One region of the Arthrobacter sp. TMN-49 genome, then DNA from elsewhere that is predicted to be linked to it. Evidence: riboswitches for the same ligand, from Rfam matches in the RefSeq annotation. Region 1 holds a riboswitch; the other holds the start of a gene.

Region 1 (7,165 bases):
ACCGGAGGTGGTTTCGCCGGGGGGCTGGTGGCTGGCCTGGCCCTCACCATTCGCTACCTGGCCGGTGGTCGTTTTGAGCTGGCTGAGGCAACGAGAATATCCGCCGGAACCCTATTGGGCTTGGGCCTGACCATCGCCGCACTGACCGGGCTCGCACCACTCCTCCTTGGCGGGGAAGTATTCCAAAGTGCCATTATTGCCTTCGAATTACCCATCTTTGGCCACGTGAAGTTCGTGACCTCCACACTCTTTGACATAGGCGTCTACCTGGTGGTTGTTGGTCTGGTGGTCGATGTCCTGCGCAGCTTGGGCTCGGAGATCGACCAACATGAGGAGGACGGCATGGGCGGCATCGAGCTTTTCCAGGATGACGAGCCGTTGGAGGTGGGCAAGTGAGTATCAATCTGACCCTCCTGCTGGTGATGGGTGTGCTGTACGCGGTGGGACTTTTCCTGTTGCTGGAGCGGAGCCTGACGCGAGTCCTGCTCGGCTTGATGCTGCTGGCCAACGCCACCAACATCCTCCTGCTAACCACCGGCGGCCATGCCGGGTTGGCGCCAATCTTCAACAAAGACCTTCCGCCCAGCACATATAACGATCCCTTGCCGCAGGCCTTCATTCTGACGTCCATTGTGATTTCCTTCGCCGTGACAGCTTTCCTGCTCAGCTTGATCTACCGCTCCTGGCTGCTGAGCCGCGCCGACCACATCCAGGTGGACAGTGAGGATATTCGGGTCGCCATGCAGGACCTGTACGACGATGAAGAGGACTCCGAGATTGCCATTGAGGTCTCCGACTTCCATGAGAACGATCAGCCACCGGGAAGGCGTGAGACAGTTCCAGGTATTCGGGCCAAACGGGTGACGGAGGCCAGGAACGCCGCACGCGCCAAGAAGGATGTACACCCAGAATCGCCGAATCTAGAATCGCCGAGCCCCGAGTCACCTAAGGAGGAGAAAGTATGAACGTTGCCAGTCTGGCGCCGCTTGCGGTAGTCCTACCCTTCCTGGGTGCCGCATGGGCGTTTGTGCTGATTCGGCATCCCCGTGCCCAGCGCCGCGTCAGTCTCGGGACCCTCACGCTCACCTTGGCCCTTGAGGTTTGGGTGCTGGCCAGTGTGTGGCATTCGGGCCCCATCGCCGTGGAAATCGGTGGGTGGGCGCCGCCCTTTGGCATTGTCATGGTGGCCGATCAATTCTCGTCGCTGCTCCTGGTGGTTTCCTCCGCCGTCAGCTTGGCGGTTCTTGCCTATGCCACCGGACAGGGCGCCGCGGACGGTGAAGAAAGTGGCCCCGTTTCCGTCTTCCACCCCACCTATTTGATCCTGGTGGCAGGCGTTTCCAACGCGTTTTTGGCCGGTGACCTGTTCAACCTCTACGTGGGCTTTGAGATCCTGCTGACGGCCAGTTATGTGCTCATGACTCTTGGCGGGACCGGGCCGCGCATCCGTGCCGGCATCACCTACGTTGTTGTCAGCGTGGTGTCCTCGCTGCTGTTCCTGATAGCCATCGCCATGATTTACGGCGCCACCGGAACAGTCAACCTGGCCGATCTGGCCATCAAACTCGGTGAACTGGATCCGGGCACTCAGCACCTGCTGCACGTGTTGTTGCTGGTGGCGTTTGGGATCAAGGCGGCAGTCTTCCCGCTCTCATTCTGGCTCCCGGACTCCTACCCCACAGCACCAGCGCCGGTGACGGCAGTGTTTGCCGGGCTGCTGACAAAAGTGGGTGTTTACGCCATCATCCGTACCGAGACGCTGCTCTTTCCCGCAGACCATTTCAACGGCGTGCTACTGGTGGCGGCGTTGCTGACCATGTTGGTGGGAATTCTCGGTGCCATAGCCCAGACAGATATTAAACGTATGCTTTCCTTCACCCTGGTGAGCCATATCGGGTACATGATTTTCGGCGTCGCACTGTCCTCGGTGATTGGCCTGGCCGCCACCATTTTCTACGTCATCCACCACATCACCATCCAAACGTCCCTGTTCATGGTGACAGGCCTGGTGGAGCGGCGCGGCGGCAACTCCTCGATCATGCGCTTGGGCGGGCTGGCCAAGCTCTCACCTATTCTCGCCGTGCTGTACTTTATCCCCGCCATGAACCTGGCCGGCATCCCGCCATTCTCGGGCTTCCTGGGCAAGCTGGGGCTTGTGCAGGCGGGTGTGGCTGACGGTTCGCCGCTCGCCTACGCGGTAGTTGTGGGCGGTGTCGTGACCAGCCTGCTGACCCTGTTGGTCGTAGCCCGCGTCTGGAACCGGGTGTTTTGGCGTAGCACGGCCGACGCCGAAGATCCCGACCCGGTACTGCTCGCCACCGCGCCGGATGCCTCGGGCAAGCAGAGCATGCGTGCCCTGCGCACCAGCAAACACGTGGATGCCACGCAGGGGCGGTTCTCCGGCGAGAATGAGGTTCCGATCCTGCCAAGGATGATGGTGTATTCCACCATGGGGCTGGTGGTGCTCGGTATTGCCATGACAGTATTCGCCGGCCCGCTCTTTGACTTAAGCCAGGACGCGGCCACCAGCATGCTGGAACGGACTGCCTATATTGAAGCCGTTCTCGGACAGGGGGCGGGGAACCCATGAGCCAGGGCGTGAAATTGAAGCGCAGCGGCACTGCCTGGCAGAAACTGCCGTTGCTTGTTTGGCTTGTTCTGGTGTGGGGTGCGCTGTGGCAGGACTTCAGCGCCGGGAACCTGGTCTTTGGTGCCTTGATTGCCATGGGCGTCTCGCGCGCGTTTTACCTGCCGCCGGTTGAACTCAGTGGGCGGTTCAACGTGCTCCGTGCGGTGACTTTTGTTCTGTGGTTCATCAAGGAAGTTGTGGTCGCCAGTTTCCAGGTCTTGTATTGGGCCCTGTCCAGGGGGCCACGGATTCGCAACGCTGTCATTGCCGTGCCCTTGCGCAGCACCTCAGATCTGCTCATGACGGCTGTGGGGCACGTGCTCTCACTCATCCCGGGGTCCCTGGTGGTTGAAGTGGATCGAGGCACGGCAACACTTTACGTCCACGCCATGAATGTGGAGTCGCCCGCCGGTGTTGAAAAAGTTCGTCAAGGCATCCAAGACATTGAGGCTGGGTTGATACGCGTTATGGGCACCAAGGAAGAACTGGCTGCACTGACGGCAGAAGCCGGCGGGGCGCCCATGGTGACGCACGTGGCTTCTGCTCCGCCGAAAGCGCAGGAGGAGAAATGACGGCGATGAGCGTTGTTGTCATCATTGTTGCGGTAATACTTTCGCTGGCGGCGGCGGGCACCATCTACCGCATTGCGGCCGGCCCCTCACTGCTGGACCGTGTCATTGCGGCGGATGTTTTGTTGGCCATTTTTGGTGCGTCCCTGGCCACTGAAATGGCCATGAACAAGCACACGGACAATCTGGCGCTTCTGGTGGTCCTGACAGTCATTGGATTCATCGGCTCAGTGACTGTGGCGCGTTTCGTGGCGCACAGGAAGGAAGACGTATGAACGCCCTCATTGATGTGGCGACGGCCATCTGCTTGCTCGGCGGGGCGCTGATGAGTCTTGCTGCGGCCATTGGCCTGCTGCGCTTCCCCGACCTGATGAGCCGTATGCACGCAGCCACCAAGCCGCAGGTGCTCGGTTTGCTGCTCATGCTGTCGGCCATGGGATTGCAGCTGCGGATGTGGTCGCTGCTGCCGATCTTGATTGTGGCGTGGCTCTTTCAGTTGCTCACAGTTCCCGTCTCTGCCCACATGGTGGGCCGTGCAGGCTACCGGACCAAGCACCGCCAGCCGGCCCGGCTCAGCGTGGACGAGCTGGATCAGGTAGTTGCCGCCGCCGTTGAGGGTGGCAGTAAGGACTAGTCCCCAACTCCGAGGGGCCCACCAACTCCTCCGCCTCGCCGAACGGGCAGTTGTGGTTGATGTTTTACAAAAACATCAACCACAACTGCCCGTTCAGATTCCTGCGCGCGCGCCGGGAGAGTATTTAGACCTCTTCTGGGTGGTGGCTAAAACGGGCGATCGCCTTTTTGGTGGTACGCCCGGCCAAAACCTGGATGATGGCCGCCACTGCCGAGGACACCAGGGCGAACGTCAGGGCCGAGCGGAGGCTATTTTCCAAGTCTGCGCCGTCTTTGGGGGGCTTGTTGCCAGTACTTTTCTCCCAAACAGTGTCCACCAGCTTGCTGGCCGCAAAACCAGCACCCAAGCTCACCCCGGTGCCGAGCAATTTGAAGACGATGTTCATGAAGGACTCCTTGCGTGTGTGGGACTGACCCAAGCCGGGCAAATACCTCACGTTTAGCCTAGTCGCTCACGCCCCCAATGCGCTGGAGCGGTGCCCTGCAGGGCGCATTACGGCACGTCACGGTGGCTATTAGGGCCCGGCATGGGGCGGGGGTAAACTTAAGTCGCAATTCAAACACGACAGGGGAGCGTCTACCCGCCAATGGGTACCGGCGCTGAGAGTGCGGTTCGCCGCAGACCCTCGAACCTGCTCCGGTTAGTACCGGCGAAGGGAGTCGAGTTCTCTTCGGCTGCGCGGAAGGTCCGCCTGCCGCCCCTCCTGCGAAGGAGGAACCATGAGCAAGTCAATCGCGAGCGAAAACGCGGCGCCAAGCAACCCAGCAGCACGCAAGTCCACGTGGCGCGTCGTGGACATTGTGGTGGTGTCAGTTCTGGGTGTCGCCATCGGCGTCATTTTCTGGCTGTGGTCCGCCGGTTATGGACTGATCAGTGCTTTCACGATCGCCTTCCCGCCCATTGGTGCGCTGTACGGCGGCGGCTGGTTGATCGCCGGCGTCTTGGGTGGATTGGTCATCCGCAAACCCGGCGCAGCGCTCTACTGTGAACTGATTGCCGCCTGTGTGGAGGGCCTGTTGGGCACCCACTTCGGCTTCACGGTGTTGCTCTCTGGCCTGGTTCAGGGCCTCGGTGCTGAGCTGGGCTTCGCGCTGTTCCGCTACCGCAAGTTCACCCTGCCGGTGGCCCTGCTGGCCGGGGCACTGGCTGGCCTGGCCATGGGCATCAACGACTCCCTGGTCTGGAATTTCGCCTGGGCCATGGAGTGGAAGCTCGTCTACGTGGTCCTGGCCATGATCTCCGGCGCCATCATTGCCGGATTGGTATCCTGGCTGGCCGTGCGCGGGCTGGCACGCACGGGGGCCCTTGCCAATCTGCCCTCGCGTGGCGCCGCAAGCGAACGAGCGGTGTAAACATGGCTGCCGCGCAGAACCGGGGGACTACTCCGGCGCGAATCAGCGCCCGGGGGTGGGGCTGGCGGCATTCGGGCCGGCACAACCGGGCCGTGCATGATCTCGAGCTGGAGATTGCCCCCGGCGAGCGGGTTTTGCTGCTGGGCCCTTCGGGGGCCGGCAAGTCAACACTGCTGCACGCCCTGGCCGGGGTGCTGGGGGACGACGAGGACGCCAATGAGGTCGGTGAGCTGCTCATTGATGGGCGCCCGGCGGCTGCATCACGCGGCCGGGCGGGGCTCATGCAGCAGGACCCCGACGCCCAGGTGGTGCTCTCACGCATTGGTGACGACGTTGCTTTTGGGGCCGAGAACATGGCTGTCCCGCGCGATGAGATCTGGCGCCGGGTGACAGCTTCGCTGGAGTCCGTGGGGTTGAAACTGCCGCTGGATCATCCCAGTTCGGCGCTGTCGGGCGGGCAAAAACAGCGTTTGGGGTTGGCCGGCATGCTGGCCATGCGCCCCGGCTTGTTGTTGTTGGATGAGCCCACAGCCAATCTGGATCCGGCCGGTGTGGTGGAGGTGCGTGACGCTGTGCGCCGCAGCCTGGATGAAACGGGGGCCACCTTGGTGGTGGTGGAGCACCGGGTGTCTGTGTGGCTGGAGGTGGTGGACAGGATTGTGGTCCTGGCTCCGGCCGCGCTGGGCGAGCCCGGCGGAGTGTTATTTGATGGCCCGCCGGCTGCCGTGTTGGCGCAGAGCCGGGACCTGCTGACGGCTGCCGGTATTTGGGTGCCTGGCTATGTGCCAGCTGTCCGGCCCAGGGCGGCGTTGACGACGTCCGACGCCGGGGCGGAACTGTTGCTTCAGGCGGACGCCCTTGCCGTCTCCCGCATCAAGGGGCGGCGCCGGCACCCGGTGCAAGCTGTTGCTGTGGTGCCCTCCGTGCGGGTCAGGGCGGGGCAGGCGCTGAGCGTGACGGGCCCCAACGGGGCGGGAAAATCGACGCTGGCGCTAACCCTGGCCGGCCTGTTGGCGCCGGCGGGCGGGGAGTTGCTGGCCACGGCAGCGTTGGCTCGCGGAGCCGGAGCCACGCCACTGAAATGGCGCGGGCGCCAGCTGATCAGCCGGATCGGCACGGTCTTTCAGGAACCCGAGCACCAATTTGTGGCGGGCAGTGTCCGTGCGGAACTGTTGTTTGCGCCGAAACTGTTGGGGCGCGGTGGTGACGCGGTGGATGAGTTGATGGGACGATTGCGGCTGGATCATTTGGCCGAAGCCAACCCATTCACGCTCTCCGGCGGTGAAAAGCGGCGGCTGTCGGTGGCCACAGTGTTGGCGGCCAGTCCACAAGTCCTGGTCCTGGACGAACCAACCTTTGGTCAAGACGCCAACACCTGGGCCGAGCTGGCCTCCCTGCTGACTGAACTGCTGGACGCCGGCACGGCCGTGGTATCAGTGACACACGATGCAGCGTTCAGCGCCGTGCTCGGTGGCGAACAGTTGGTGCTGGGCGCCCCCGTTCCCCACACCCTCCCTCAGCTCGCAAGCTCGCAGCCGGGACCTCGGGTGCGTGGCCCCATCGCCGCCCCGCTGCCGGCGGCGAAAGTGGTGCAGCAATGAGCGTCGACATCATCGCCACACCCCGTTCCACGGCGTGGTTGGCGCGGGCCAATCCGCTGGCGAAACTGGGCGCGGGCATGGCGATCACACTTGTTCTGCTGGTCAGTGTTGACTGGGTCTCGGCCACGGTGGCACTGATGCTTGAATGCGCACTCCTGCCCTTGGCCGGGCTGAGCGACCGCATGCTGTTGCTGCGCGGCTGGCCCGTCCTGCTGGCAGCAATTGTGGGTGGTTACGGGACGGCGCTGCTGGCACCCAAGACCGGCGAACTGTTGCTCGCTGTGGGCCCGGTGACCTTCACCAGCGGGTCGCTGGAAGCCGGTGTGGCCATTGCCCTGCGTGGCCTGGCCATCGCCCTGCCCGGAATCATCGTGCTGGCC
Region 2 (7,165 bases), on a different contig from region 1:
ATGCTGGAACGCTACCTCACGCCGTCGAACGCCGGATCTGAAGGGACACAAGCTTGATGACGGAAAACCCCAGCTGGATCAACGATGCAAGCCGCCGGCATTCGCTGGACCATGTGGCAGCCCACACGGTGGACGTTGCCGTGGTGGGTGGCGGCATCACCGGTGCCGGGGTGGCCCTGGACGCCGTGAGTCGCGGCCTGAGTGTTGCATTGATCGAGAGCAGCGACTTTGGTTCCGGCACCAGCGGCTACAGTTCCAAGCTCATCCATGGCGGGCTGCGCTACCTGGCCAAGATGGATTTCGCGGTGGCTTGGGAATCGGCCGTGGAACGCCGCTGGCTGATGAGTAAAATCGCCCCGCACCTGGTCCGGCCACTGGGGTTTGTGATTCCAGATGCCCGCACCGCCCCTGCCTGGGAGGGTTTGGCGGCCGGGGCGGGTGTGGTCATCTATGACGTGCTGCGCAGGCTGTCCGGTCTGGGTGGCAAGACGTTGCCGCGGCCCCAACTCCTCTCGAGCCGGGCGGTGGGAGCCTTGGTGCCCGCCCTCGAGCAGACGACGCTGCGGCGAGGGTACCTTTACTGGGACGGGCAAGCGGTCGATGATGCACGCCTGGTGCTCGGCGCGGTCCGTACCGCGGCCGGGCTCGGGGCGCACGTGATGCGTGATGTGAAGGCAAGTGACGTGACGGCAACGACCGTGGACGCCGTCGACACCCGGACGGGGGAGCCGGTGAAAATTGCCGCGCGGGTGGTGGTGAACGCCACCGGCGTGTGGGCCGCCGACTTCGAGCCGCAACTGAGGGTAACCCCCAGCCGGGGCACCCACCTGGTGGTGCGCGCGGACCGGCTGGGCAACCCGCATGCCGCGCACACAGTGGCCGTGCCGGGGCATTTTGGCCGCTACGTGTTCGTGCTGCCGCAGCCCGCCGGCGTGGTGTACATCGGTCTGACAGACCAGGCGGACCACAGCGCCGACGGCCACCATCCGCCGGTTCCCGAGCACGACGTCGACTTCCTCCTGGACATTGTCAACACCACCCTTGCGGTGCCGCTGACCCGCAAGGACGTGGTGGGCTCCTTCGCGGGGCTGCGGCCCCTGGTGCAGGCCCGGCGGGGAGAGGGCCCCGACGGAACTGCCGACATTTCACGCCGGCACCTGATCCGGGATATTCCCGGCGCGCCGATCACGGTGGTGGGCGGCAAAATGACCACCTACCGGCGGATGGCCCAGGACGCTGTGGATGCCGTGACCGCCCGGCTCGGAGCCGACCAGCCATGCCGCACCAAGACCCTGCCGCTGGTGGGCGCCGCTACCGTCAAGGCGCTCGGCGCCGTTGACGCTCCCGCCCGGCTCGTGCAGAAATACGGCACGGAAGCCACGGCTGTGCAGGCCCTCCAACGGCGCGATCCGATCCTGTCAGACCCGTTGTTCGAGGGGTCTGAGATCACAGGTGCCGAGTTGCTATTCGCGGTGCGCGCCGAGGGGGCCACCACGGTGGAAGACCTGCTGGAGCGGCGCACCCGCCTGGCCTTTGTCCCTGAAGACGCGGCGCGGGCCCGCGGGCGGGCCGAGCTGATCCTGGCACTGGCAGACTCTCCGGCTTTTGGGGAGAGCCCATGAGCGCCGTCCCGGGAGGCGGCGTGCTGCTTCTGGTCAATCCGGCGTCGGGCGGAGGCAGGGCTGGCCGACTGTGGCCGCGGACTGCCCACGCCCTGCGCGCGGCCGGATTCGTGCCCTCGGTGTGCATCACCGAGTGCCTGGAGGACGCCACTGCGCAGGCCGGTGCCGCCGCCGCTGGAAGCCTGGTGGTGGTCCTAGGTGGCGACGGCTTCCTCGGGGCTGCGGCGGCCGGGGCTTGGAAGTCGGGGGCAATTGTCCTGCCCCTGGCTGGCGGCCGGGGCAATGACACGGTGCGCAGGCTGGGGCTGAACCTTGACCCGGTTAAGGCGGTCCGGGCCCTTGGTGCGCTGGTGGTCCGGGAGGTGGATCTGGGGCTGGTCAACGGCCGCCCCTACTTCGGTGTTGCCAATGTGGGCTTCGACGGGCTCGCCAACGAATACGGCAATAGCGCCCGGCTGCCCCTTGGTCCGTTCGTCTACCTGTACGGCGGGCTCAAGGCCTTCCTGGCCTGGAAGAACGTGACGTTCACGGTTTCCGTCAACGGTGTGGAGACCACCTTCCCGGGATGGTTCGTGGCCGTTGGAAATGTTGGCCAGTATGGGGGAGGGCTGTGCATCTGCCCGGAAGCTAAGGCCGACGACGGACTGCTGGATGTGGTCTCCCAAGGCCAGACAACGATTCTTGGCGTGGCCTTGACCTTTCTGCGATCCTACCGCGGCAGGCATCTTGGCCAGCCGAACATCACGTTCACCCGTGGCAGCAGCGTCAGCATCAGTGCCAACAAGCCGCTGAACATGTATGCCGACGGCGAGAGGGTGGCCGCACTTCCCGCCGTGGTGGAGCTGGTGCCGGGGGCTGTGCAGGTGCTTGTGCCGCAGGGATCGGTGGCGTTTTCGTAGGGCGCCGGCACTTCTGCCAGTTGATTGGCGTCCTGGAGCCGACCCGCGGCTGAGGCCACGGTGCACACGGCACCCCACGCTGCGTGGTAGCGTCTCTTACGACCACACGGGTGCCCTTGCAGGGGCTGAGATCGGGCTGAAGCAGTCTGCGACCGTTGAACCTGTCCGGGTAATGCCGGCGAAGGAAGTGAGCAGTCTTTGACCTCCCAAGAAGCAACCTTGATCCCTGCCCAAAATGTCACGCAATCCCTGAAATCACATTCACTAGCATTCCAGGTGGACCCCGGTTCAGGGATTCGTGTGCCGCAGACGGAAATCGCGCTCGAGCCGTCCCCCAACGGTGAAGTTAACGCACCGTTTCGTGTGTACCGCACCGCCGGACCGGGCAGCGATCCGGTCGTTGGCCTGCAACCGTTTCGCAGTGAGTGGATCAGTGCCCGCAAGGACACGGAAATCTACCGGGGACGCACCAGGAATTTACTTGATGACGGCAAGTCGGCGGTACGCCGGGGTGCTGCCTCAGCAGAGTGGAGGGGATCGGTTCCCGAGCCGCGCCGCGCGCTGACGGGCCAGCGCGTCACACAAATGCATTATGCCCGGCGCGGCATCACCACCCCGGAAATGCGCTTTGTGGCGATCCGTGAGAACTGCGACGTCGATTTGGTGCGCAGCGAGGTGGCGGCCGGCCGGGCCATCATCCCCAACAACATCAACCACCCGGAGTCTGAGCCGATGATCATTGGCCGGGCCTTCCTGGTGAAGATCAACGCCAACATCGGCAATTCGGCTGTCACCAGTTCAATCGCCGAGGAAGTCGATAAGTTGCAGTGGGCAACCCAGTGGGGTGCCGACACGGTCATGGACCTCTCGACCGGCGATGACATCCACACCACCAGGGAGTGGCTGATTCGCAACGCCCCGGTTCCTATCGGCACGGTGCCGATCTACCAGGCGCTGGAAAAGGTTAACGGTGAAGCCAACGATCTGACGTGGGAGATCTTCAGGGACACGGTGATTGAACAATGCGAGCAGGGCGTGGACTATATGACCATCCATGCAGGTGTCCTGCTCCGTTACGTCCCGCTGTCGGCCAATCGTGTGACGGGCATTGTTTCCCGTGGCGGGGCCATCATGGCTGGTTGGTGCCTTGCCCACCACCAGGAGAATTTCTTGTACACGCACTTTGAGGAGCTGTGCGAAATCTTCGCCCAATATGACGTGGCGTTCTCGCTGGGGGACGGGCTGCGTCCGGGGTCGATCGCCGACGCCAATGATGCCGCCCAATTTGCCGAACTGGACACCTTGGCCGAATTGACGCAACGGGCCTGGGAATATGACGTGCAGGTCATGGTTGAGGGTCCAGGTCACATCCCGTTCCATCTGGTCCGGGAAAACGTTGAGCGCCAGCAGGAGCTGTGCAAGGGTGCCCCGTTCTACACGCTAGGGCCGCTCGTCACCGACATAGCACCTGGCTACGACCACATCACTTCGGCTATCGGGGCGACGGAAATAGCCCGCTACGGCACGGCCATGCTGTGCTACGTGACCCCGAAGGAACACCTGGGCCTGCCGAACAAGGACGATGTGAAGACTGGGGTGATCACCTACAAGATCGCGGCGCATGCTGCCGACCTGGCCAAGGGGCATCCCGGCGCGAGGGAACGCGACGACGCCTTGTCCAAGGCCCGTTTCGAGTTCCGCTGGCGCGACCAGTTCGCATTGTCGCTGGACCCTGTCACGGCCGAGGCCTTCCACGACGAGACCCTGCCCGCCGAACCGGCCAAGACCGCCCACTTCTGTTCAATGTGCGGACCGAAGTTCTGTTCCATGCGTATCAGTCAGGACATCAGGGACGAGTTCGGCTCGGCCGAGTCGCAGGCAGCCATCGCCGGGATGTACAGCGGTATGCGTGAAAAGAGTCAGGAGTTTCTGGCGTCGGGTGGAAAAGTGTATCTGCCAGAACTTCAGCTTCCCGCACAGCCATAGAGCCACGATCGTGGTGATCTGTCCCGGCCCGCTCCTGGCAACACGGAAGGTGGGTCTCTTCTTCCTAGGGCGGGCCGGGTGTGGCACAGCTGCTGACATGGCTGCTGGAAGTAGATAGCGTAGTTTGCATAGCCTGTACGACGGCAGCTTCCTCAGAGTACAGGGCAGGGCCCCATGACTCAGACCAAGGAGTGCCGACGCGAATTGCAGTGACAGGTGGCAGTGGAAAGCTGGGGCAGTATGTCGTGCACAGGTTGACCCGGGACGGGCACCAGGTGCTGAACGTGGACAGGGCAGGGGAGCGGAGCCCGGAACTGGTCATCGTTGACCTCCGCAACTATGGCCAGGTCGTGGATGTGTTCCTCGGTCTGGACGACAGGCACAGCGGATTCGATGCCGTGGTGCACTTGGGTGCCATTCCAGCGCCCGGCATCCTCCCGGATGCTGCCACCTTCGAGAACAACATGCTTTCCACCTACAACGTCTTCCAGGCGGCCCGGCGGGCGGGCATAAAAAGGCTCGTGTATGCCTCAGTGAGACCGTGCTGGGACTGCCGTTCGACGTCGATCCTCCCTATCTACCTGTCGATGAGGAATATCCTGCCCGGCCGGAAAGCACCTATTCGTTGGTGAAGCATCTGGAGGAACAGATGGCCCGGGAGTTGACGCGCTGGGATCCGGAGTTGAGCATTATTGCGCTTCGCTTCTCCAATGTCATGGATGTGGACGACTACGCCGCCTTCCCGTCCTTTGACAGGGATGCCAGATCGCGCAAATGGAACCTGTGGGGGTACATTGACGGCCGGGATGGTGCGCAGGCTGTGGCGCGGGCGCTTGAAAATGGTCGGCCAGGGTTTCAGGCCTTCATCATTGCCAACGCCGACACTGTCATGCGCCGTTCAAGTGCGGGCCTTGCCGCCGAGGTGTTTCCGAAGGTCCAGATGCGCATTGCTTCCATTGCAAGCGAAGTAATCAAGTTTCAAGGAAAGGGACACCATGAGTGCTATTGTCAACTTCATCGTCCAAGCAGAAAAAATTGGACAGTATGCAGTAAATAACGCGCATGGTTGTGGGTATGCATTTGAGCCCGGAAGCGACGCCCACCACCCCGGCGACGACATTGGCCGCCTAGTTCTTGACGCTTATCGAAACCACAGCGTCGAGGAAATGAAGGCGGTAATCAAGGCTTACCAAGCCGGCTACAACGTCAAGGCAATCGAGCTAGGGGATACCGCCGTTGGATGGGAACAGATCAAAAATGGTGTCGGGTTTGCGCTACCTGGTGCTTCAGCCGACGAACTAGAGGCAATACCCGCCGCCATGTAACGGTGTTTTTGGGTTCGACCGATTGCAAGATCAAGCATTTACCTTGCCGTCCCGTCTACGGCCTTGGTAGCCTCTCTCATGTGCAGATTGGGGACTGTACCAATACACACGTCCCAAGCCCCTAGATTGCCCCTTAAGGCACTTTCAGGAGTACTGGGTTGCACCTGTGGCAGGTGTTTCGTGGTGCGATTCTGGTGGCTTCCTGCTGGCGCCGAGCACGCGATGCGGAGAGCGCTTTCGGCGGCACGGATGCCCTGGTTAGGGCACGGTACAGCTGGTGCTTGCTGGAATACCTAGGGCGCCGATCACGGTGATGGTTCCAGTGACCGGTGTTGAGCTCCATCCGCCTGGACCGGTTGCTGTAATTGAAAAGGTTCCCGTTCCAATGGAGAGGATGTTGGACGGCACCGTGACAGAGGTTGCTGACGACGGTGCTGATCCTGAGCCGGAAGGGCCCAGAACATTCGGTATCACGGTCCAGGTGTAGCCGCTGCGCGGCAGGCCGCCCACAGGGGCGGTCCAGGTGAAGGTGAGGTTGGTGAGTAGTCCGCCTGAGCATTGGAGGGCGGTCGGTGTTGCGACAGTGCCTGCTGTCAGAGAGCCAGAGACATACTGAGGTGTCGACCAGGAGGCGAGGGTTTGCTGGGGATGCAGCACTCCGGCAACTCCTGCCAATGCCACGGCGATGATGACTAGGTAGTTGCACTTCATCGTGGGCGCTGGCCTCTTCGAGACCGTTTGGTCCGTCCCCACCTGGCCAAGGATGCCATTAGAAGCCCTGCGGTCACGGCGGCAACCGCTGTCAGCGAGGGCCGGAGCAGGCCAGTACCGGTAGTGGGCAGCGGGCCGACACTGCCGCCGGCAGATAGTTCATCGCCGGCTCCGGTTGCGGTCAGAGTAAGCGTTGCCGTGCCGGAGGGTGGCACTGCGCGGTTGGCAGGCAGACTGGCGTCAACAAGAATCCAACGTTGCTGGTTGGTGGGTATGGACGCCAGATCATCGGCGACGGAGTTGGTTCCTGCGGCCGGGCGGAGTAGGACTCCGCCGGTCGGGCAGGATTCGACTACCCAACGAACGTCGCACATGCGAACAGTTAGTTCAAGCCCGTTCGAGTCGGAGGAGAGAGGCCCCTGCGAGGTCAGAGTGATCCGAATGGTTCCGGGGTCGTTGGTGTGGGAAGAGACGCCGATCTGCCAGGGAACGGTTGTTCCTGGTGCCATCCGGTCCATGACGGGCTGGTCCATGATCGAGGTGAGCGTCAGCACCGGGCCTCTGATCGTTTCTTCGGTTGTAGCGGCTTGCACGGGAGTCGGCATGAGGAAGACATTGGCGC

What was found. Region 1 has a riboswitch for thiamine pyrophosphate ahead of ACX80E_RS04440 (ECF transporter S component). Riboswitches for the same ligand answer to the same signal wherever they lie in the genome.
Region 2: another riboswitch for thiamine pyrophosphate. It lies ahead of thiC (phosphomethylpyrimidine synthase ThiC); the one in region 1 lies ahead of ACX80E_RS04440 (ECF transporter S component).

What each region holds. Positions count from the first base shown of each region.
Region 1 is NZ_JBTNDH010000006.1:74,374-81,538, reverse strand. It holds gene ACX80E_RS04475 (Na+/H+ antiporter subunit A) at 1-396, shown strand, start outside; gene ACX80E_RS04470 (Na(+)/H(+) antiporter subunit C) at 393-965, shown strand; gene ACX80E_RS04465 (Na+/H+ antiporter subunit D) at 962-2,590, shown strand; gene ACX80E_RS04460 (Na+/H+ antiporter subunit E) at 2,587-3,201, shown strand; gene ACX80E_RS04455 (monovalent cation/H+ antiporter complex subunit F) at 3,198-3,473, shown strand; gene mnhG (monovalent cation/H(+) antiporter subunit G) at 3,470-3,832, shown strand; gene ACX80E_RS04445 (DUF4235 domain-containing protein) at 3,957-4,217, opposite strand; TPP riboswitch at 4,389-4,507, shown strand; gene ACX80E_RS04440 (ECF transporter S component) at 4,552-5,184, shown strand; gene ACX80E_RS04435 (ABC transporter ATP-binding protein) at 5,187-6,785, shown strand; gene ACX80E_RS04430 (energy-coupling factor transporter transmembrane component T family protein) at 6,782-7,165, shown strand, end outside.
Region 2 is NZ_JBTNDH010000045.1:9,431-16,595, reverse strand. It holds gene ACX80E_RS15605 (TetR/AcrR family transcriptional regulator) at 1-57, shown strand, start outside; gene ACX80E_RS15600 (glycerol-3-phosphate dehydrogenase/oxidase) at 57-1,622, shown strand; gene ACX80E_RS15595 (diacylglycerol/lipid kinase family protein) at 1,619-2,521, shown strand; TPP riboswitch at 2,618-2,725, shown strand; gene thiC (phosphomethylpyrimidine synthase ThiC) at 2,720-4,507, shown strand; partial or broken gene ACX80E_RS15585 (NAD-dependent epimerase/dehydratase family protein) at 4,699-5,450, shown strand; gene ACX80E_RS15580 (hypothetical protein) at 5,503-5,832, shown strand; gene ACX80E_RS15575 (hypothetical protein) at 6,091-6,543, opposite strand; gene ACX80E_RS15570 (signal peptidase I) at 6,540-7,165, opposite strand, start outside.